DNA from 3 places in the Streptomyces sp. NPDC002566 genome. Region 1 is predicted to be linked to each of the others. Evidence: riboswitches for the same ligand, from Rfam matches in the RefSeq annotation. Region 1 holds a riboswitch; each other region holds the start of a gene.
The links. Region 1 has a riboswitch for S-adenosylmethionine ahead of thrC (threonine synthase). Riboswitches for the same ligand answer to the same signal wherever they lie in the genome.

Region 1 (7,171 bases):
CCTCGAAGAAGTACTGGGACAAGCTCGTCAAGGCCTACGAAGCCGAGCACCCCGGCGTCACCGTCGACGTCAGCGTGTACTCCTGGAACGACGTCGACGCCAAGGTCAAGGCGATGGTCAAGGCCGGTGACGCGCCCGACATGGCGCAGATCGGCTCCTACTCCGACTACGCCGCCGCCGACCTGCTCTACAAGGCCGACGACGTGCTCTCCATCCCCGTCCAGGCCGACTTCGTCTCCCGGCTCGCCGACGCGGGCCAGGTGCGCGGCGTGCAGTACGGCATGCCGTTCGCCTCCTCCACGCGGCTGCTCTTCTACAACAAGACCCTCTTCGCCAAGGCCGGCATCACCCCGCCGACCACCTGGACCGAGCTCGCCGACGACGCCGAGGCGCTCAAGGACGAGGGCGTGAAGTACCCCTACGCGCTGCCGCTGGGCCCCGAGGAGGCGCAGGCCGAGACCCTGCAGTGGCTGCTCAGCGGCGGGGGCGGCTACACCCCGAGCGCCATCGGCTACAACTTCGACTCCGCCGAGAACGTCGAGACCGTCACCTGGCTGAAGAACGAGCTGGTCGGCAAGGGCCTGACCGGGCCGGTCGCGCCGGGCAAGCTCAACCGGGCCGCCGCGTTCTCGGCGTTCACCGCCGGCCAGGTCGGGATGCTCAACGGGCATCCCTCGCTGATGAAGGCGGCGAAGAAGAAGGGCGTGCAGTTCGGCATGGTGGCCATGCCGGGCGCCGACGGCCCGAGCAAGACCTCCCTCGGCGTCGCCGACTGGATGACCGCCTTCAAGCAGAACGGGCACGCCGAGGAGATCGGCGACTTCCTCGACTTCGTCTACGACGAGGACAACGTGCTCGCCTTCTCCCGCGAGTACGACCTGCTGCCGGTCACCAACTCCGCCTCCGAGACCATGGGCAACGCCCCCGAGGACGCGGACCTGCGGCCCTTCCTGGACATGCTGCCGGTCGCCGAGGCCTACCCCGCCGGGCTGACCTCGTGGGCGACGGTCAGCGCCGACATCAAGCAGCGGATCGGCTCCGCCGTCACCGCGAACGGCAACCCCTCCGCTGTGCTGAGCGAGCTCCAGACGGCGGCGACGACCGCGGAGAACTCCACCGGTTGAGCCGGTTCGGCTACCGTGCAGGGCATGGAACGGCCTGAGGCGCAGGAGCTGGGGGCGAGGGAGCGGGACATCCTCGCCCTGGAACGGCGCGGGTTCTCCGGGCCCGGCGCGAAGGAGCGGGTGATCCGTGAGGAGCTTCAGCTGTCCCCGGTGCGCTACTACCAGCTCCTCAACGCCCTCCTGGACGACCCGCGCGCCCTGTCCCACGACCCGGTGACGGTCAACCGCCTCCGCCGCGTGCGGGAGGCCCGCCGGGCGGAGCGCTGAGACTCCCTCCGGGGGAGGTGCGCCGAATCGGTGAGCCCATGTGTGTCCTCCGCGCCCTGGGGGCTACGCCCCCAGACCCCTGTCGGCCCTGAACGGGCCTCGTCCTCGAACTCCCCCAGAGGGGGGACCCCCAGACGGGCTGTGATCGGTGCCCCCGGCCCCCGGGCCCCTGAGCGGCCCTGAACGGGCCTCGTCCTCGAACTCCCCCAGGGGGGACCCCAGACGGGCTGGGATGGCGTCGGCGCTCGTGGATAACCTCACCGTATGGGCACCCAACTCCCCACCCCCACGACCCCCCGCGGCCGGGAAGCGCTCGAGGCGATCCTCGCGCGGCCCGGCGCCACCCTCGTCGCCCTCGACTTCGACGGCACCCTCGCCCCGATCGTCGAGAACCCCGACGACGCCCGGGCGCACCCCGACGCCGTCCCCGCGCTCGCGGCGCTCGCCCCGAAGGTCGCCTCCGTCGCGGTCGTCACCGGCCGGCCGCCCGCCGTGGCCGTGCGCAACGGCGGCTTCGCCGGGGTGCCGGGCCTGGACCGGCTGGTGGTGCTCGGGCACTACGGCGCCGAACGCTGGGACGCCCGCACCGACACCGTCAGCGCGCCCGAACCCCACCCCGGCGTCGCCGCCGCCCGCGCCGAACTGCCGGACGTGCTGGAGGCGGCCGGGGCGTGGCAGGGGACGTGGGTGGAGGAGAAGGGCCGGGCCGTCGCCGTGCACACCCGGCGTGCCGAGGACCCGCAGGCCGCCTTCGAGGCGCTGCGCAAGCCCCTCGCCGACCTCGCCGCCCGGCACGGGCTGATCGTCGAGCCGGGACGCATGGTCCTGGAGCTGCGGCCGCCCGGCGTGGACAAGGGCGTCGCCCTGACCGAGTACGTGCGGGAGATCGGCGCCGAGTGCGTCCTCTACGCCGGCGACGACCTCGGCGACCTCCCCGCCTTCGCCGCCGTCGACGAACTCCGCTCCGAAGGGGTGCCCGGCCTGCTCGTGGCCAGCGGCAGCGCCGAGGTCACCGAGCTCTCCGAGCGCGCGGACCTCGTCGTCGACGGCCCGGCAGGCGTCGTACGACTGCTGCGCGCGCTCGCGGATCAGCTGGGCTGAACACCCGGCTGAACGTTGCGCAGCGCCTGCAACTGGTCCAGGAACCACTGGGCCGGGGGCAGCGCGGTCGCGGCCGCCGTCAGCCTCTTGGTGTGCTCCGCCCGCTCCTGCGGCGGCGTGGTGAGCGCCTCGTGCAGGGCGCGGGCGGTCTCCAGCACGTCGTAGGGGTTCACCACGATCGCGTCGTCGCCGAGTTCCGCGTACGCGCCGGCCTCCCGGGACAGGACCAGCACGCAGCCCTCGTCGGAGACGACCGGCACCTCCTTCGCGACGAGGTTCATGCCGTCCCGGATGGGATTGACCAGAGCCACGTCGGCGAGGCGGTAGGCGGCGAGGGAGCGGGCGAAGTCGTCCTTGACGTGCAGGACCACCGGGGTCCAGCCGGGGGTGCCGTACGACTCGTTGATCTCGCGGGCGACCCGCTGCACCTCGGCGGTGTAGTCGCGGTAGACCGCGAGGTCCTGGCGGGAGGGGTAGGCGAAGGCTACGTGGACGACGCGTTCGCGCCACTCCGGGTGGTCGTCGAGGAGCTGCCGGTAGGCCAGCAGGCCGCGCACGATGTTCTTCGACAGCTCGGTGCGGTCGACGCGGACGATGGTCCGGCGGGCGCCGCCGTCGGGGGCGGTGCCGATCTCCTCGCGCAGCGCCGCCATGCGCTCGTCGACGTCCGGCTCGTGGGAGCGGGCGCGCAGGAAGTCGGCGTCCGCGCCGAGCCCGTGCACGCCGATCTCGGTCCCGTCGAGACCGCCGGCGAACTCGTCGCAGCACGCGGTGAAGGCGTCCGCCCAGCGGCGGGTGAGGAAGCCGAGCCGGTCCGCGCCGAGCATGCCCCGCAGCAGCTGCCGGCGGACGTCGGCGGGCAGCAGGCCGAAGTAGTCCACGGGCGCCCACGGCGTGTGCGAGAAGTGGCCGATGCGCAGGTCGGGGCGGAGCTCGCGGAGCATTCCGGGGACGAGGCACAGGTGGTAGTCCTGCACGAGGACGGCCGCGCCCGGCGCCGCCTCCTCGGCGAGCGCCTCGGCGAAGGCGCGGTTGTACGTCTCGTAGGACGCCCACTGGCGCCGGAAGCCGGAGTCGAACACCGGCTCCAGCGGCGTCTGGTAGAGCAGGTGGTGGACGAACCAGAGCACGGAGTTGGCGATGCCGTTGTAGGCGTCGGCGTGCACGTCGGCGGGGATGTCGAGCATCCGTACGCCGTCCTCGCCTACCCCGCGACGGACCGCCTCGCGGTCGTCGTCGGAGAGGGCCGAGCACACCCACAGGGCGCCCGTCTCCGGGCCGATGGCGGAAAGGCCCGATACCAGGCCGCCGCCGCCCCGTTTGGTCTGCAGCGAGCCGTCCTCGCGGACCGTGTAGGAGACCGGGCCGCGGTTGGACGCGACCAACACCTGAGCACCCTGAGCAGCGACGTCGTGCGGGGAAGCCGTGGAAGCCATACGCCTCAACCTAGCCCGCGCGGGAAACGCTCAAACGTACGGAAGCCCTCCGAGGGGGTGTCGCTCACGCCACCCTGCGGGAGGCGTACTCCGCGATCTCCGCCATCGGCGGCCGCTCCTCGGTGTCCACCGGGTGGGTGCGTGGCTCGAAGCCGTTCGCGCCGCGCTCGAACTGGGTGAGGGCGGGGCGCACCAGGTGGCCGCGGGCCAGCCGCAGCTGCGCGGTGCGGTAGATCGCCGCCGCCATCCGGCCGAGCGCCTGCCCGTCCTGGTGGCGGTGCCTGCGCACGCCCACGTCGACCTGGGCGAGCGCGTCCAGACCGACCAGGTGCAGCGCGTCGACGAGCATCCCCAGCTCCACCCCGTAGCCGACGGGGAAGGGCAGCCGCTCCAGCAGGCTGCGGCGGGCCGCGTACTCGCCGCCCAGGGGCTGCACGAAGCCCGCGAGCTGCGGCCAGTGCATGTTCAGCAGCGGGCGCGCCATCAGCTCCGTGACCCGGCCGCCCTGGCCGGCCGCCCCGGTGGGGGCGGGCGTGTCGGCTCCGGCGCCCAGGGGGCGGTCGTACATGGCCTTGACCAGGTCCACGCCGGGATCGGTGAGCAGCGGGCCGACGATTCCGGACACGAAGTCGGAGGAGAACTCCCGCAGATCGGCGTCCACGAAGCAGACGACGTCGCCCGTGGTGACCAGCAGCGAGCGCCACAGCACCTCGCCCTTGCCGGGCAGCGCCGGGATGCGGGGGAGTATCGCGTCCCGGTGGACGACGCGCGCCCCCGCCGCCGCGGCGACCTGGGAGGTGCGGTCGGTGGAGCCGGAGTCGACGACGACGATCTCGTCGACGAGCGGGGCCTGCCGCATGAGGTCATGACGGATGACCGCGACGATCTCACCGACCGTCTCCTCCTCGTTCAGTGCGGGCAGCACCACGGACACCGACTGGCCCGTGGCGCGCTTGGCGGCCAGGATTCTGTGCAGCGGGCGATCGGTCACCGACCAGGAGCGGGTGGCGAGCCAGTGCCCGACTTCTTCCAGCACGGTCTGCGGCTCCTCACTGTCGCGATCACACCAGGTGCACAGGGGGTGACCGTGTGATCCGTCTCGCGCTTCGGACGACTATCTCAACTGTCCGGGGTGTCGGTTACAGTCTTGAACAACGCGGATGACCATCGCATGTCCGGGGTCAATCCGGCGTTCAGGGATCAACAACTGCATACCGCTCATCCAGAGGGGCAGAGGGACACGGCCCGATGAAGCCCCGGCAACCCTCCAGCCGGCTCTTGTCACATCGACGTGGCGGGGCTCCCGGCTCGGGAAGGTGCCAAATCCGTCTCACGGCGAGATGCGTCGTGAGGAAGATGAGGAGAAAGGGCCTCGCCTCACATGGCTGCGCAGACTGTTGCGACCGGAACCACCGCTTCCACCGGCACCACCGCCCCCGCCGTCGATCTCGGCCCCGCCGCGGCGCTGAGCTGCCGGGAATGCGGTCACCGCGTCCCCCTCGGCCCGGTCTTCGCCTGCGAGGAGTGTTTCGGCCCGCTGGAGATCGCCTACGACTTCTCCTCCTACGACACGGAGGAGCTCCGCAAGCGCATCGAGGCCGGCCCCGCCGACATCTGGCGCTATGCCCCGCTGCTGCCCGTCCCGGCCGACGTCGCGGACAAGCCGAACATCAACCCCGGCTGGACCAAGCTCGTCCAGGCCGACAACCTGGCCCGCGAGCTGGGCGTCGAGCCCGGCAAGCTGTTCGTCAAGGACGACTCCGGCAACCCGACCCACTCCTTCAAGGACCGGGTCGTCGCCCAGGCCCTGGAGGCCGCCCGCGCCTTCGGCTTCACCACCCTTTCCTGCTCCTCCACCGGCAACCTCGCCGGCGCGGTGGGCGCCGCCGCGGCCCGGGCCGGCTTCCGCTCCTGCGTGTTCATCCCGCACGACCTGGAGCAGGGCAAGGTCGTCATGGCCGCGGTCTACGGCGGTGAACTCGTCGGCATCGAGGGCAACTACGACGACGTCAACCGCTTCTGCTCCGAGCTCATCGGCGACCCGGCGGGCGAGGGCTGGGGCTTCGTCAACGTCAACCTGCGGCCGTACTACGCCGAGGGCTCCAAGACGCTGGCGTACGAGATCTGCGAGCAGCTCGGCTGGCGGCTCCCCGACCAGCTGGTGGTGCCCATCGCCTCCGGCTCCCAGCTCACGAAGATCGACAAGGGGCTGCAGGAGCTGATCAAGCTCGGGCTCGTCGAGGACAAGCCGTACAAGATCTTCGGCGCGCAGGCGGAGGGGTGCTCCCCGGTGTCCGTCGCCTACAAGGCGGGGCACGACGTCGTGCGGCCGCAGAAGCCGGACACCATCGCCAAGTCGCTGGCGATCGGCAACCCGGCCGACGGCCCGTACGTGCTCGACATCGCGCGGCGCACCGGCGGCGCGGTGGAGGACGTGAACGACGAGCAGATCGTCGACGCGATCAAGGTGCTGGCGCGGACCGAGGGGATCTTCGCGGAGACCGCCGGCGGGGTGACCGTGGGCGTGACGCGCAAGCTGATCGAGAACGGTGTGCTGGACCCGGCGCTGACGACCGTCGTCCTCAACACCGGGGACGGTCTGAAGACCCTGGACGCGGTGGCCGGCACGGGGCTCACCGCGACGATCCGGCCGAACCTGGAGTCGTTCCGCGAGGCTGGTCTCGTCTAGTCCGTCCGTCGGGGCACCGGCCCCCGCGCCCGTCAGCAGTCTGCTTCACCGGAGGTCCTGAGCATGAGCGTCACCGTCCGCATCCCGACCATTCTCCGCACCTACACGGGCGGAGCGGCCGAGGTCACCGCCGAGGGCGGGACCCTCGGGGAGGTCATCGCCGACCTGGAAAAGAACCACACGGGCATCGCCGCCCGCGTTCTCGACGACCAGGGCAAGCTGCGCCGGTTCGTCAACGTGTACGTGAACGACGACGACGTCCGCTTCGAGCAGGGCCTCGAGACGGCGACGCCCGAGGGTGCGGGAGTTTCCATCATTCCGGCGGTCGCGGGTGGCTGAGCGGCGGTCCCTACCCGCCGGTAGTAACCGTCGGTAACAGTGATTACCGAGAGTTCATCGAATTGCCCTCTCCGCGAGAGAAGCGGAGGGGGCAATTCAGTGTGGTTGAGCGCGGTACAGTTGGGGAACCGGCCTCCGATTCAATGATCCGGAGCCTTTGATTTCTGCCTTACGTCCGACAAGAAGTAGCCAAAGTGTGTGCGCCTTCTGCGGCT
Region 2 (7,171 bases), on a different contig from region 1:
TGTGGGTCGCCGCCCGGACCGCAAAGGCCAAGAAGTCATGAGTAGCCAAGACATTCCAGAAGAGAACCTGCCCGCTGAGCAGGACGCCCGCCACGGCGAGCCCGGCGCGGTGAGGGTCGCGGACGAGCAGCACCCGTTCGCGGACCCGGGGCTGCCGCCCCACGAGCACCGTGTCCAGGACATCGACGAGCGGGCCGCCAAGCGGTCCGAGCGTACGGTCGCCCTCCTGTTCACGCTGTCGATGCTGGCCACCGTCGGCTTCATCGCCTCGTACGTGACGATCCCGCACGACAAGTCGATCTTCGTGTTCCCGATCGGTCACATCAGCGCGATGAACTTCGCGCTGGGCCTGACCCTCGGCACGGCCCTGTTCAGCATCGGCGCCGGCGCGGTCCACTGGGCCCGCACGCTGATGTCGGACGAGGAGGTCGCCGACGAGCGTCACGCGATCGAGGCGAGCCCCGAGGTCAAGGCCAAGGTCATGGCCGACTTCAAGCAGGGCGCCAAGGAGTCCGCGCTCGGCCGGCGCAAGCTGATCCGCAACACGATGTTCGGCGCTCTGGCCCTGTTCCCGCTCTCCGGCGTCGTGCTGCTGCGCGACCTCGGCCCGCTGCCCGGGGACAAGCTGCGCCACACGCTGTGGGGCAAGGGCAAGCTGCTCGTCAACATGAACACCAACGAGCCGCTGCGTCCCTCGGACGTCGCGGTCGGCTCCCTCACCTTCGCCAAGCCGGAGGGTCTCGAGGAGACCGACCACGACTTCCAGAACGAGATCGCCAAGGCCGCCCTGATGATCGTCCGTATCCAGCCGGAGAACATCAAGGACAAGCGCGAGCTCGAGTGGTCGCACGACGGCATCGTGGCGTACTCGAAGATCTGCACCCACGTGGGCTGCCCGATCTCCCTGTACGAGCAGCAGACGCACCACGTGCTGTGCCCCTGCCACCAGTCCACCTTCGACCTGTCCGACGGTGCCCGAGTGATCTTCGGCCCGGCCGGTCACGCCCTGCCGCAGCTGCGTATCGGTGTGAACGACGAGGGCTACCTCGAGGCGCTCGGCGACTTCGAAGAGCCCGTCGGTCCTGCATTCTGGGAGCGCGGATGAGCAACAAGGACGACCGCCGCAAGGCGCCCGCAGGTGAGCGGGTCGCCGACTGGGCCGACGGTCGGCTGGGGATCTACTCCCTGGCCAAGGCCAACATGCGCAAGATCTTCCCGGACCACTGGTCCTTCATGCTGGGCGAGATCTGCCTCTACAGCTTCATCATCATCATCCTCACGGGTGTGTATCTGACGCTGTTCTTCCACCCGTCGATGAACGAGGTGGAGTACCACGGCTCCTATGTCCCCCTCCAGGGACAGCTGATGTCCGAGGCGTTCAACTCGACCATGCACATCTCCTTCGATGTGCGCGGTGGTCTGCTGATCCGGCAGATCCACCACTGGGCCGCGGTGATCTTCCTCGCCGGCATGTTCGTGCACATGATGCGCGTCTTCTTCACCGGCGCGTTCCGCAAGCCGCGTGAGATCAACTGGCTGTTCGGCTTCCTGCTGTTCGTCCTGGGCATGTTCACCGGTTTCACCGGCTACTCGCTCCCGGACGACCTGCTCTCCGGCACCGGTGTCCGCTTCACGCAGGGCGCGATCCTGTCCGTGCCGATCGTCGGCACGTACATCTCGATGTTCCTGTTCGGCGGGGAGTTCCCGGGCGGCGACTTCGTCGCGCGGTTCTACTCGATCCACATCCTGCTGCTGCCGGGCATCATGCTCGGGCTCGTGGTCGGCCACCTGATCCTGGTCTTCTACCACAAGCACACGCAGTTCGCGGGTCCCGGCCGCACCAACAAGAACGTCGTCGGCATGCCGCTGCTGCCGGTCTACATGGCCAAGGCCGGAGGCTTCTTCTTCCTGGTCTTCGGCGCCATCGCGGCCATCGCCGGCATCGCGTCCATCAACCCGATCTGGGTGCTCGGTCCCTACCGTCCGGACCAGGTGTCCACCGGCGCCCAGCCCGACTGGTACATGGGCTTCGCCGAGGGCCTGATCCGCGCCATGCCGGGCTGGGAGATCAACATCTGGGGTCACACGCTGGTCCTGGGCGTGTTCGTCCCGCTGGTGCTCTTCGGTCTGTTCCTCGGTGTGATCGCCCTGTACCCGTTCATCGAGTCCTGGGTCACCGGCGACAAGCGCGAGCACCACATCCTGGACCGTCCGCGCAACGCCCCGACCCGCACGGCCTTCGGCGTCGCCTGGATCACCGGCTACGTGATCATGCTGATCGGCGGTGGCAACGACATCGTCGCCACCCACTTCCACCTGTCGATCAACGCGGTCACCTGGTTCGTCCGGATCGGCTTCTTCGCCGGACCGGTGCTGGCCTTCGTGGTCACCAAGCGGATCTGCCTCGGCCTCCAGCGCCGCGACAAGGACAAGGTGCTGCACGGCCGCGAGACCGGCACCATCAAGCGCCTGCCGCACGGTGAGTTCATCGAGGTGCACGAGCCGCTCAGCCAGGAGGCCCTGTACACGCTCACCGCGCACGAGCAGTACCAGCCCGCCGAGATCGGCCCCACGGTCGACGAGAACGGCGTCGAGCGCAAGGTGAAGCGTTCCGAGAAGGTCCGCGCCAAGCTGAGCAAGGCGTACTACGGCGAGGAGAACCAGATCGCCAAGCCGACCGTCGAGGAGTACCGGGAGATCACGAGCGGCCACGGCCACCACTGATCACTGCGTCGCCACACCACACTGAAGGGCCCCGTCCGGTGTTCGGACGGGGCCCTTCGGTTCCCCGCGGCTGGATAGGGTGGGACCGCACTCTTCTACGACACCCAGGAGCGGCCCTATGAGCGCTGTGACCCCCGCTGGAGGCGACACCGCGGCGGGCCGCTCCTGGCCCGCTCTGCTGAACGGCCTGCTGGAGGGCCGCGACCTCTCCGCGGACGACACGGCCTGGGCGATGGACCTGATCATGCGCGGCGAGGCCACCGACGCGCAGATCGCCGGGTTCGCGGTGGCGCTGCGCGCCAAGGGCGAGACCGTCCAGGAGATCACCGGCCTGGTCCGGACGATGTACGCGCACGCCAACGTCATCGACGTGCCCGGGCGGACCGTCGACATCGTCGGCACCGGAGGCGACGGCGCGAAGACGGTGAACATCTCCACGATGTCGTCGATCGTCATCGCCGGCACCGGGGCGAAGGTCGTCAAGCACGGCAACCGGGCCGCGTCCTCCGCGTCCGGCGCCTCCGACGTTCTTGAGAAGCTCGGCGTCAATCTCGAACTGACCCCGCGGCGGGTGGCCGAGGTCGCCGAGGAGGCCGGGATCACCTTCTGCTTCGCGATCAAGTTCCACCCGGCGCTGCGTCATGTGGCCGCCGCGCGCGGCCAGTTGGGCATCCGCACCACGTTCAACGCCCTCGGCCCGCTGACCAACCCGGCCAGGGTGAAGGCGCAGGCGGTGGGCGTCGCCGACCCGCGGATGGCCCCGCTCATCGCGGGCGTCTTCGCCGAACGCGGCAACTCCTCGCTGGTGTTCCGCGGCGACGACGGCTTCGACGAGCTGACCACGACGTCCACCTCCCGGGTCTGGGTCGTCCGCGACGGCAAGGTCACCGAGGAGACCTTCGACCCGCGGGACGTCGGCATCGAACTGGTCGGGGTGGAGGCGCTGCGCGGCGCCGACCCCTCGTACAACGCGGAGGTCGCGCGCCGGCTGCTGGACGGCGAGAGGGGCCCGGTCCGTGACGCCGTCCTGCTGAACTCCGCGGCGGCCCTGGTGGCGCTGGACCCCTCGGACGCGCCGCTCACCGAGCAGCTCCGCGCCGGCATGGACAAGGCGGCGCAGTCCGTCGACTCCGGCGCGGCCAAGCGCGCGCTGGAGCGCTGGGTGGCCGCCAGCAACGCGTAGCCGGACGTGACGCGGTCCCGCGATCCGGACACGGGTTGCGGGACCGCGAACCCATCGCGTACGTTCCTTGGCAGGTCATGAGTGACAGTCATGAGGCCCCGGCCGACTGTCCGGCAACCCTCCGTCCGTGGCGGGGTGCCCCGGGTGAAGACCAGGCCGTGGGCAGCGAGGTCCTCGGCAAGCGCGGATCCCTCACGCTCTTGAGATGAGCACAGCCCAGGGATCCTGGTCATCGAGGGAGCCTTCCGTGAGCAAGCGAATGCGATAGGGCCGCAGAGCCCCGCCTCCGCACACCCCTTTCACCCCTTTCCCGCGCTTGAGCCGCATCCGCTCGCGTGGTGAATCCGCCTGTCTCTCACGGGAGTTCCGCCATGTCCGTCTCCACCGCTGCCGTCGCCCCGTCGCTTTGTGCCCCGCTGCCCGTTCTGGGCGGGGACGTCACCGTCCCGCTCGTCACGGGCGGCGAAGTCGCCTACGCGGCGCTCGACTACGCGGCCAGCGCCCCCGCCCTCCAGCGCGTCTGGGACGACGTGGCGGCCTACGCGCCGTACTACGGCAGCGTCCACCGCGGCGCCGGCTACCTCTCCCAGCTCTCCACCGACCTGTTCGAGAACGCCCGCCGGACGGTCGCCGAGTTCCTCGACTGCCGCGCCGACGACCAGCTGGTCTTCACCCGCTCCACCACCGACTCCCTGAACCTGCTCGCCGCGGCCCTGCCCGCCGGCTGCCAGGTCTTCGTCTTCGAGACCGAGCACCACGCCTCGCTGCTGCCCTGGCGGGACGCCCGCGTCACCTACCTCGACGCCCCGCGCACCCCGGGCCAGGCCGTCGAGACCCTGGAGCGTGCCCTCGCCGCCCGTGACCCCCAGGGCCCCGCCCTGGTCTGCGTCACCGGCGCCTCCAACGTCACCGGCGAGCTGTGGCCCGTACGGGAGCTGGCCGCCGCCGCCCACGCGCAGGGAGCCCGGATCGTCCTGGACGCCGCCCAGCTGGCCCCCCACCACCCGGTGTCCGTCCGTGACCTGGACGTCGACTGGGTCGCCTTCTCCGGCCACAAGCTGTACGCCCCGTTCGGCTCCGGCGTCCTGGCCGGCCGCGCCGACTGGCTCCGGGCCGCCGACCCCTACCTCGCCGGCGGCGGCGCGAGCCGCAAGGTCACCCGGCGCGAGGACGGGGGAGTGGACGTGGAGTGGCACGACAGCGCCGCCCGCCACGAGGCCGGCTCACCGAACGTCATCGGCGCCTACTCCATCGCGTCGGCCTGCAAGGCCCTCACCGAGGCCGGCTTCGACACGCTGGTCGCCCGCGAGCGGCACCTGATCGCCAAGGTCCGCGAGGGCCTCGCGGACGTCCCCGAGGTCCGGATCCTCTCCCTCTTCGGCGACGACGCCCCGCGGGTCGGCGTGATCTCCTTCGTCGTCGAGGGCTGGAACAGCTCCCACTTCGCCGCCGCCCTCTCCGCCGAGTACGGCATCGGCGTCCGCGACGGCCTCTTCTGCGCCCACCCCCTGGTCCGCACCCTGCTGGGCACGGACCCCGAGACCCAAGGCGAGTGCGGAGCCCCCGAGGCGGCCCCGGGCGAGAAGTCCCTCAACGCCATCAGGGTGAGCTTCGGCGCGGGCACCCCGGACGAGCACGTGGACCGCTTCGTCCACGCGGTGCGGGAACTGGTGACCGAGGGCGCGAAGTGGCAGTACAGGACGGAAGACGGCCGCTGCGTACCGGCGGTGTGACGCAGCGGACGTCGGGGGCGACGCCTTGGGGGCGCGGGGCTGTGTCGATATGCGGCTTCGCCGCGTGGGCGCGACCAGCCACCGCCGGCCGCCGGCCGCGCACGATCCACGCCCCGCAGACGCCTGGGCGAACGCCCTAAGAGTCCAGCCCGATGGCGAACGCGGCCTCGAGGTCGTGCTGGGAGTACGTGCGGAAGGCGACGTGCGTGTCCGTCCCGAGAACACCGGGGATCTTGCTGATCCGCCCCGGGATCACCTCGGCGAGGTCGTCGTGCCGGCGCACCCGCACCATGGCGATCAGGTCGTACGTCCCGGTCACGGAGAACACCTCGCTCACGGACTCCAGTGAGGCGATCGACTCCGCGATCTCGGGAATCCGGTCCACGCTGGTCTTGATGAGGACGATCGCGGTGATCACGGCTGGTTCTCTCCCTCGGGGGACGGAGTCGGGGCGGGTTTCACTCTAGTGGGCACGTTGAACCGGGCCCACGCGTAGCCGAAGCCCAGGCCGAACCCCATCAGGTGCGCCAGGTACGCCACCCCGGGCCCAGGCCCGGCCCGCCCCGCCGCCAGCCACTGCAGCGCCGCCCAGAAGGGCAGCACCACCCACGCGGGGAACCGCAGCGGCAGGAAGAAGAGGAACGGCAGGAGACTGGTCACCCGCGCCCGGGGGAACAGGTACAGGAACCCGCCGAGGATCGCCGAGATCGCCCCGGACGCCCCCACCAGGGGCTGTCCGGAGCCGGCGTTGGCGGCGGCGTACCCCGACAGGGCGAGGTAGCCGCAGCCGAGGAAAAACAGCGAGAACTGCACGCGGCCCATCCGGTGCTCGGTCATCGCCCCGAAGACGTAGAGGAAGAGCATGTTGCCCAGCAGGTGCACCCAGGTCCCGTGGACGAACAGGGCCGTGGCCGGGGTGAGGAGGGCGCGCGGGGAGCCGTCGAACAGGTCGGCCGGGATGACGCCCCAGCGGCGGAAGTAGGCCCGCTGCGCGGCCGCGAGCTCCTCGCCGGAGCCGTACGCGGGATTGAGGCCGGAGGCGGGGCTGATCGCGAAGAGCACACAGCACAGCGCGATCGTTGTGTACGTCACCGGTGCGGCGGGGTGCCGGATCGCCCGGTCCAGAGCCCCGTTCCAGTCGCTGATCATGGACCAGAGCATGACGTAACGGGACGCACACCCCCGTACCGCCTCGCCGCCGTGGACGGATGGGCGGCGAGTACCCGCCAGGCCGTAGGGTTACGAGCCACACGCACAGGGTGCCCCCCGGGGCGTCCGGTGGGTGCCCGACCAGCGGAAGACCGACACTAGAAGGAAGCGGACAGTCACGATGACGGTTCCCCTGCCGACCGCCACGACGCGGTGGCGCTGCACGCTGTGCGGCAATCTCACCCGGTTCGACGTGACGCGCTCGTCGAAGGTCGTCGAGTACGTGCACCTCGATCTGGCGGGTGAGCCGAACGTCGAGGAGCGCGAGGTGGTCAGTGAGACCATCGAGTCGGTGCGGTGCCGCTGGTGCAACGCCGTGGAC
Region 3 (7,171 bases), on a different contig from region 1:
ACCTGCGCGACCTGCGCGCCGGTCGGGACCGCCAGTGTCAGGGCCGGCAGCACCAGCCCCTTCAGGCCGTCGTTGCCGAACGCGGGGAACCAGTGCAGCCGGAAGGAGAACGTCTCGACGAGCAGCAGCCCCACCCAGAACGTCGGGACGGACACCCCCAGCGGCGGCAACGACAACAGCAGTTGCCGCAGCCAGCGCCGGGCGGTGCAGGTCGCCAGTACGGCCAGACCACCGCCGAGCAGTATCGCCAACAGCAGAGCGGCACCGGTCAGTTGGAGGGTCTGCGGCAGCGCGTCGGCCAGCGTCGAGGTGACCGGGCGGCCGGTGGCGACCGAGTCGCCGAAGTCCCCGCTCACCGCGCGTCCCAGATGGTCGGCGTACTGCACCAGCACCGGCTTGTCGAAGCCGTACTCGTGCCGCAGTGCGGCCAGCCGGGCCGGGTCGACGTCCCCCGAGTCCATCCCGGCACCGGCCATCGCGGTGACCGGGTCACCGGGCAGCCAGTTCAGTACCAGGAACGACACCGTGTACGCCGCCCACAGCACCCCGACCGCCTGTGCCAGTCGCTTGATCACATAGCCGCCCATGGGCTAGCCGATCCAGGTGTCGTGCAACTGGACGCGGCTGCCCGAGTCGAAGTCGAGGCTGTGCACCTTCTTCGACACGGCCAGCTGGGTCTGGAGTTCCACCACCGGAACGTTGTACGCATTCCGCACGATCAGCTTCTGCGCCTCGTCCACCAGCCGCTCGCGCTTGGCGGTGTCCGTGGTCGCGGCCTGGCCCGACAGCGCCGTGTCCAGGGAAGTGGCGGGCAGGCGGTAGAAGTTGGCCAGCCGGGTGGAGAAGGAGGTACGCAGGATGTCCGGGTCGGAGCGGGTCACGTTGCTCCACACCAGGTCGAAGTCACCGCCCTGGAGCGTGGTGGCGAACTGGCTGACCTGACCCTGCTTGAGCACCACGTCGATCCCGACGGCCTTCAGCTGCTGCTGGACCAGTTCCAGTGCGGGCTGGTTGGTGGCGGCGTTGGGGAACCAGCTGATGGTGAGGCTCAGCTTCTTGCTGTCCTTGGCGCGTATGCCGCCACTGCCGGCTTTCCAACCGGCCGCTTCCAGCAGGGACTTCGCCTTGGCCGCGTCGAAGGCGAGGTCCGAGGAGAGGTCGGCGTAGCCGGGCGTGGTGTGCGCCAGGACGCTGGTCGCCGACTGAGTGCCGGTCGGGAACACGGTGTCGGCGATCTGCTTGCGGTCGATGGCCGCCAGGATCGCCTGACGCACCTTCACGTCCTTGAGCAGCGGTCGCGAGTTGTTGACGCCGAGCCCGAAGACCACGCCGGGGTTGGCCCGGCGCAGCAGGGTGACCTGACCGCCCCCGAGTGCCGCCTCATTGGCCTTGCCGACGCTGCTGATCGCGTCCACCTGCCCGGACTGGAGGCTGCCCGCCCGCACCCCCGCCTCGGGGACGACCTTGAAGACCAGCTTGTCCAGGTAGGCCTCGCCCTTCTTCGACCACAGCGAGGAGCCCCAGTCGTATCCGGTGCGCTTGGCCAGAGTGATCGACTGGTTCTGGACGTACTGCTTGAGCACGAACGGACCCGACCCGATCACACCGTCGCTGCACTTCTGCTGCGGGGTCTTCTTCACGCTCGCCGACGACTCGATGCCCAGCGAGTGGGTCGAAGTCGCCTGGAGAAACTGTGCGTTGGGCTGCTTGAAGGTCACCTTGACGGTGAGCGGGTCCACCGCGGCGGTGCTCTTGACGCCGCTGAGATAGCCCTGGGCGAGGACCCCGAGGGCGCCGAGCTTCGGCACCGCGTCGAAGTTGTCCTTGACCACCTGCGCGGTCAGCTGGGAGCCGTCGCTGAAGGTGACGCCCGAGCGCAGGTGGAAGGTGAACTCCGTGGCGTCGGCGTTGATGTCCCAACTCTTGGCGAGCCAGGGCACGATCTTGCCGGTCCTGGGCTCCTGGTCGGTCAGCGAGTCCACGGTCTGACGCACCGAGTAGATGCTCTCGTTGCTGCCGACCTGCTGTGGATCCACGCAGCCGGCGTCGGAACCCACCGCGAAGGTCAGGGTGCCACCGGACGCCGGCAGGCCGCTTCCGCTGCCGGAGTCGTCGCCCGAACCGCAGGCGGTCAGCAGAACACTGGTGGTCAGCAGGGCGGCGAGCGTCGCCCAGCGGGGGGCTCTGAAAGCCGAAAGTGCGTTCACGGAGGGTTCTCCTACTCGTGTCACCAGGCATGGAGGCGCTGTACAGCACGACCGTGCAGGGGTGTGCGGCCCCGGAGCCGGTACAAGACCGGTGGCGGGGCGGCGCTGTGCAGACAGGGATCAGGGCGGAGCGGGGGTCAGCCACAGGCGGGTGCGGTGACGACCGGCGCATGCCGGACTACGACCGGCGGCGGCGAAGGGGCCGTCAGGCCTGACAGAGGCAGCTGGTCGAGCGCTTGAGGTCGATGTGGCGCCGACGCGAGAGCCGGGAGAACACGGTGGCGCCGGCGAAGCGGGCACTGACGTCACCACCGTGCCGCATACCGGCCCTCCACTTTTCCGGCCCCGGTCACGAGGCCACGCGCTTGCGGAGATCGTCGGTGATCCCGCCGGGCTTTCACCTGGAGCACCCCACCGCGCGGGAGGGTTGCCGGTCAGCGAGCCAGGGCTTGACGCTGACACTCAATGCCGTTCGTGATCGTACGGAGGGCTCTTGTCGTACGTCAATGCCGGCCCTGCCCACGGACGTGGTCGCCCGTCAAGGTCGAGAGACGAGCCGTCGCCTCGTCTCGAAAGGTACTCGGGTAACGGGCGTATGGCGGGGACGCGAAGCCGTCGTTGCAATGTCAGGCGGGCAACCTCCCTTGGTTGACCAGGGGTTGGGGCCTGGATAGCGTCCCCGGCATGCCGATCTCCCTGCGGTTCACCCGGCGGCGCGCCGTCGATCTGCTGCGTGTCGCCGCCGCGCTGTGTAGCTGACCCTCACCTGCGCCCCGGTCAACAGCAGTCACCGCATATCCGCGAGGGAGTACCCGTGCGCCCGCTCACCACCCGCCGCTCCGCCCTGCGAACGCTGGGCTCGGCCGCCCTGCTGGCCGCCTCCGTCACCGTCCCGTCCGCCACGGCTGCCGTGGCGGACGAACAGACGTCGCGCCCGTCCGTGGCGCTCGACTGGTACGACCTGACAGCCGCCACCATCGCGGCCGCCGGCGCTGCCACTCAGATCACCAACAACCGTACCTGGGCCATCAGTTGGCTCGCGGCGACCCGAGCCACCCGCGAGGTGCCGCCCGGCGTCGACCGGAGGGACTTCCAGGACGCGGCCCTGGCGTCCGCCGTACACGACGCCTTGCTGGCCCTGGTCCCGTCCCGCACCCAGGAACTGGATGCCGCGTTGCGCACCACTTTGGACCGCGTCCCGGACGGGCCGGCCAAGTCGAAGGGCGTGGCGGCCGGCGCGCGCCAGGCACGGCTGGCTCTCGCTTCCCGCGAGGGCGACGGTCTCGACCCGGCCTCGGTCAACGCGCCGTTCACCGTGCCGCCCGCGGCTCCCGGCGTGTGGCAGCCGACGCCGCCCGCCTACGCCCCCGCCGCACAGTACGGCAACCGGCTCGCGAGGCCCTTCGTGCTGAACGGCCCCGACCAGTACCGGCTGCCCGCACCGCCCGCCCTGGACTCCGCGCGCTACCGTGCCGACCTGGCCGAGGTACGGGCGTACGGGGCCGTGGACAGCACCGTGCGCACAGCGCTGCAGACCGAGACCGCCACCTTCTGGCTGGGCTCCTCGCTGACGCTGTACACCGAGCCGCTGAGGGTCGCCCTGGCCCGGTCGCCACGCTCCGTCCCCGCACGGGCCGCGCTGGTGGCGCTGTTCCACATCGCCCTGGTGGACACGCAGATCGCCACCTCCGACACCAAGTACGCGTACCTGCGCTGGCGCCCCGTCACGGCCATCCGCACCGGCACGATCGACCCCGACCCCGACTGGACGCCGCTGCACGTCACGCCGGCCCACCCCGACTACCCCAGCGGCCACAACACCTACTCGGGCGCGGCGGAAACGATCCTCACGGGGCTCACCGGGCCGTCGACCGCACCGTTCGAGCTGACCAGCCCCACCGCCCCCGGAGTGACGCGCACATACACGGCCTGGAGTCAGCTGTCCCAGGAGAACGAGGACGCCCGCGTCTACTCCGGCATCCACACCCGCTCGGCCGACGTGGCCGGCCTCGCCCTCGGCAGGCGGGTCGCGGGGCACACGCTGCGCAACGCGGAACGCCTGCTCGGCGCGCCGTGAACGATTCGGGACGCGGCCACCCGGCGGCCGCGGCCGCGTCCTCTGCGTCGACGCCGACGTGACCCAGATCTCGATGTGCCTCCAGTGGACGGATATAGGCTGGGCCCAGCCCTTGACCTGCACAAAGCAGGCAGGGAGCCGTCTTCCAGGAGTTGAAAATGCTGCGCACCATGTTCAAGTCCAAGATCCACAGAGCCACCGTCACCCAGGCCGACCTGCACTACGTGGGATCCGTGACCATCGACGCCGATCTGCTGGACGCCGCCGACCTGTTGCCGGGTGAGCTCGTCCATATCGTCGACATCACCAACGGGGCCCGGCTGGAGACGTACGTCATCGAGGGGGAGCGGGGCTCCGGTGTCGTCGGGATCAACGGGGCCGCCGCGCATCTCGTGCACCCCGGGGACCTGGTGATCATCATCAGTTACGCTCAGGTGACCGACGCCGAGGCGCGTGCCCTGCGGCCCCGGGTCGTGCACGTGGACCGCGACAACCGGATCGTCGCCCTGGGCGCCGACCCCTCGGAGCCGGTGCCGGGCTCCGACCAGGAGCGCAGTCCGCAGGCCGTGTCCGTCTGAACCCCCGCACCAGGAGCGTGCCCATGAGCGACATCCGGATCCGCGACGACCGTGCGGCCGGCCGCCTCGAAGCCCTCGGCGACGGCGACGAAGTCGTCGGCCGCATCGAGTACTTCGTGCTGGAATCGCCCGGGCGCGCCCTGGTCCCGGTGCACACGATCGTCGAGCCGGCCCACGAGGGCAAGGGCATCGCCGGCTCGCTGGCGCGCGAGCTGTACGCCGTCGCCGCCCGCGAGGACGTCGTCGTCGCGCCCCTGTGCCCGTACGTCGTGAAGTGGGCCGAGCGGCACCCCGAGGAGGCCCCGGCAGCCGATCCGGCCCTCCTCGAGGCCGCGAAGGACTGGCTGCGCGCCCACCCCGGCCGCTTCTGACCCGGCCCCCGGCGCGGCAAGCGGGCGGGCCCGCCCGGGCGTACCCGCTGCCACCACCGGGTGACTGTCCGCGCCGCCCCCGGGTACGCGGGGGAGGAGTCCAGAGCCACGCTCACTCCATGGCCGGAGGACACCATGACGAACCCGCAGCCCGACCCCGTACCGCCCGGACCCACGCCGGCACCCGAGCCGTACCCCACCCCGGTGCCGCCGCCCGAGCCGCCCCCCGGCCCGGACCCGACGCCGCCCCCGGCCCCGCCCCACCCGGGGCCGCCCCCGGCCCCGCCCCACCCGGGGCCGCCCCCGGCCCCGCCCCACCCGGGGCCGCCTCCGGCCCCGGATCCGTCACCGATCCCTCCGGTCCCCGACCCGTCGCCGGTCCCCCCGGGCCCGGACCCGGTCCCCACTCCGGAACCGGGCCCGCCCTTGACGTGAGGGGCGCGAAGGCCCTCTTGCCGAAGGCCCTCCTTACGCCCCGACCTCGGATTACGCCTCGACCTCGGACCGGTCCGCGCCCCACAGCGTGTGGAACGCGCCCTCCCGGTCCACCCGGCGGTAGGTGTGCGCCCCGAAGAAGTCACGCTGGCCCTGCGTCAGCGCCGCGGGCAGCCGCTCCGCGCGCAGCGCGTCGTAGTACGCCAGCGCCGCCGCGAACCCCGGCGTGGGCACGCCCTGCCGGGTCGCGGCGACGAGCACTTCACGCCAGTCGTCCTGCGCCTCGGCGATCTCCGAGGCGAAGGTCTCGTCCGACAGCAGGCTCGGCAGGTCCGCCCGCGCGTCGTACGCCGCGCGGATCCGGTCCAGGAACGCCGCCCGGATGATGCACCCGCCCCGCCAGATAGCGGAGACCGCGCCGAGGTCCACGTCCCAGCCGTACTCCTCGCTGCCCGCCGCGATCTCGTGGAAGCCCTGCGTGTACGACACGATCTTCGAGGCGTACAGCGCCTGTTCCACCCGGTCGGCGAAGGCCCCCGCCTCCGCCTCGTCCAGCGTCGCCGCCTTCGGTCCGGCCAGGCCGCGCGAGGCCTCGCGCAGCGCCGCGTGACCGGACAGCGACCGCGCGAAGACGGCCTCCGCGATACCGGACACCGGTACGCCCAGGTCCAGCGCGATCTGCACGGTCCAGCGGCCGGTGCCCTTCTGCTCGGCCTGGTCCACCACCACGTCCACGAACGGCTTCCCGGTCGCCGCGTCCACGTGCGACAGCACCTCGGCGGTGATCTCGATCAGGTAGGAGTCCAGCCGCCCGGTGTTCCAGGTCCGGAAGACCTCCGCGATCTGCGCGGGGGAGTAGCCGGCCACGTCCCGCAGCAACTGGTACGCCTCGCCGATCAGCTGCATGTCGGCGTACTCGATGCCGTTGTGGACCATCTTCACGAAGTGTCCCGCGCCGTCCGGACCGACGTGCGTGACACACGGCGCCCCGTCGGCCGCCTTCGCCGAGATCTTCTCCAGCATCGGACCGAGCGAGGCGTACGACTCCGGCGAGCCGCCGGGCATGATGCTCGGCCCGTGCAGCGCGCCCTCCTCGCCGCCGGAGATGCCGGTGCCCACGAAGTGGATGCCCCGCTCGCGCAGTTCGCGCTCCCGGCGGCGGGTGTCCGCGAAGTGCGCGTTGCCGCCGTCGATGATCATGTCACCGGGCTCCAGGAGCGGCGCGAACTCCTCGATCACCGCGTCGGTCGGCTCGCCGGCCTTCACCATGACCACCAGCCGGCGGGGCCGCTCCAGCGCCGCCACGAACTCCTCGGCGGTCTCGGCCGCCACGAACTCGCCCTCGTGGCCGAACTCCTTCACCAGCGCGTGGGTCCGCGCCGCCGTCCGGTTGTGCACGGCGACCGTGTAGCCGTTGCGCGCGAAGTTACGGGCGAGGTTGCGGCCCATCACCGCGAGTCCCGTGACACCGATCTGGGCTGACGTGCTCATACGGTTGGCTCC

Region 2: linked by a shared signal. The riboswitch ahead of ACFYXA_RS14660 (aminotransferase class V-fold PLP-dependent enzyme) and the one ahead of thrC (threonine synthase) in region 1 are both predicted to bind S-adenosylmethionine.
Region 3: linked by a shared signal. The riboswitch ahead of ACFYXA_RS04680 (putative leader peptide) and the one ahead of thrC (threonine synthase) in region 1 are both predicted to bind S-adenosylmethionine.

What each region holds. Positions count from the first base shown of each region.
Region 1 covers NZ_JBIARD010000005.1:119,148-126,318, forward strand. Annotated here, with positions in the region: gene ACFYXA_RS22140 (extracellular solute-binding protein) at 1-1,124, shown strand, start outside; gene ACFYXA_RS22145 (DUF3263 domain-containing protein) at 1,149-1,391, shown strand; gene otsB (trehalose-phosphatase) at 1,656-2,492, shown strand; gene ACFYXA_RS22155 (trehalose-6-phosphate synthase) at 2,480-3,928, opposite strand; gene ACFYXA_RS22160 (glucosyl-3-phosphoglycerate synthase) at 3,993-4,964, opposite strand; SAM riboswitch class I at 5,144-5,291, shown strand; gene thrC (threonine synthase) at 5,310-6,617, shown strand; gene ACFYXA_RS22170 (MoaD/ThiS family protein) at 6,681-6,956, shown strand.
Region 2 covers NZ_JBIARD010000003.1:412,241-419,411, reverse strand. Annotated here, with positions in the region: gene ACFYXA_RS14680 (c-type cytochrome) at 1-41, shown strand, start outside; gene ACFYXA_RS14675 (Rieske 2Fe-2S domain-containing protein) at 38-1,105, shown strand; gene ACFYXA_RS14670 (cytochrome bc complex cytochrome b subunit) at 1,102-2,724, shown strand; gene trpD (anthranilate phosphoribosyltransferase) at 2,843-3,907, shown strand; SAM riboswitch class IV at 3,981-4,097, shown strand; gene ACFYXA_RS14660 (aminotransferase class V-fold PLP-dependent enzyme) at 4,279-5,640, shown strand; gene ACFYXA_RS14655 (Lrp/AsnC family transcriptional regulator) at 5,777-6,058, opposite strand; gene ACFYXA_RS14650 (rhomboid family intramembrane serine protease) at 6,055-6,789, opposite strand; gene ACFYXA_RS14645 (hypothetical protein) at 6,971-7,171, shown strand, end outside.
Region 3 covers NZ_JBIARD010000001.1:1,091,679-1,098,849, forward strand. Annotated here, with positions in the region: gene ACFYXA_RS04670 (ABC transporter permease) at 1-587, opposite strand, end outside; gene ACFYXA_RS04675 (ABC transporter substrate-binding protein) at 591-2,207, opposite strand; gene ACFYXA_RS04680 (putative leader peptide) at 2,413-2,529, opposite strand; SAM riboswitch class IV at 2,564-2,677, opposite strand; gene ACFYXA_RS04685 (putative leader peptide) at 2,892-2,966, shown strand; gene ACFYXA_RS04690 (vanadium-dependent haloperoxidase) at 3,022-4,284, shown strand; gene panD (aspartate 1-decarboxylase) at 4,443-4,862, shown strand; gene ACFYXA_RS04700 (GNAT family N-acetyltransferase) at 4,886-5,233, shown strand; gene gndA (NADP-dependent phosphogluconate dehydrogenase) at 5,720-7,159, opposite strand.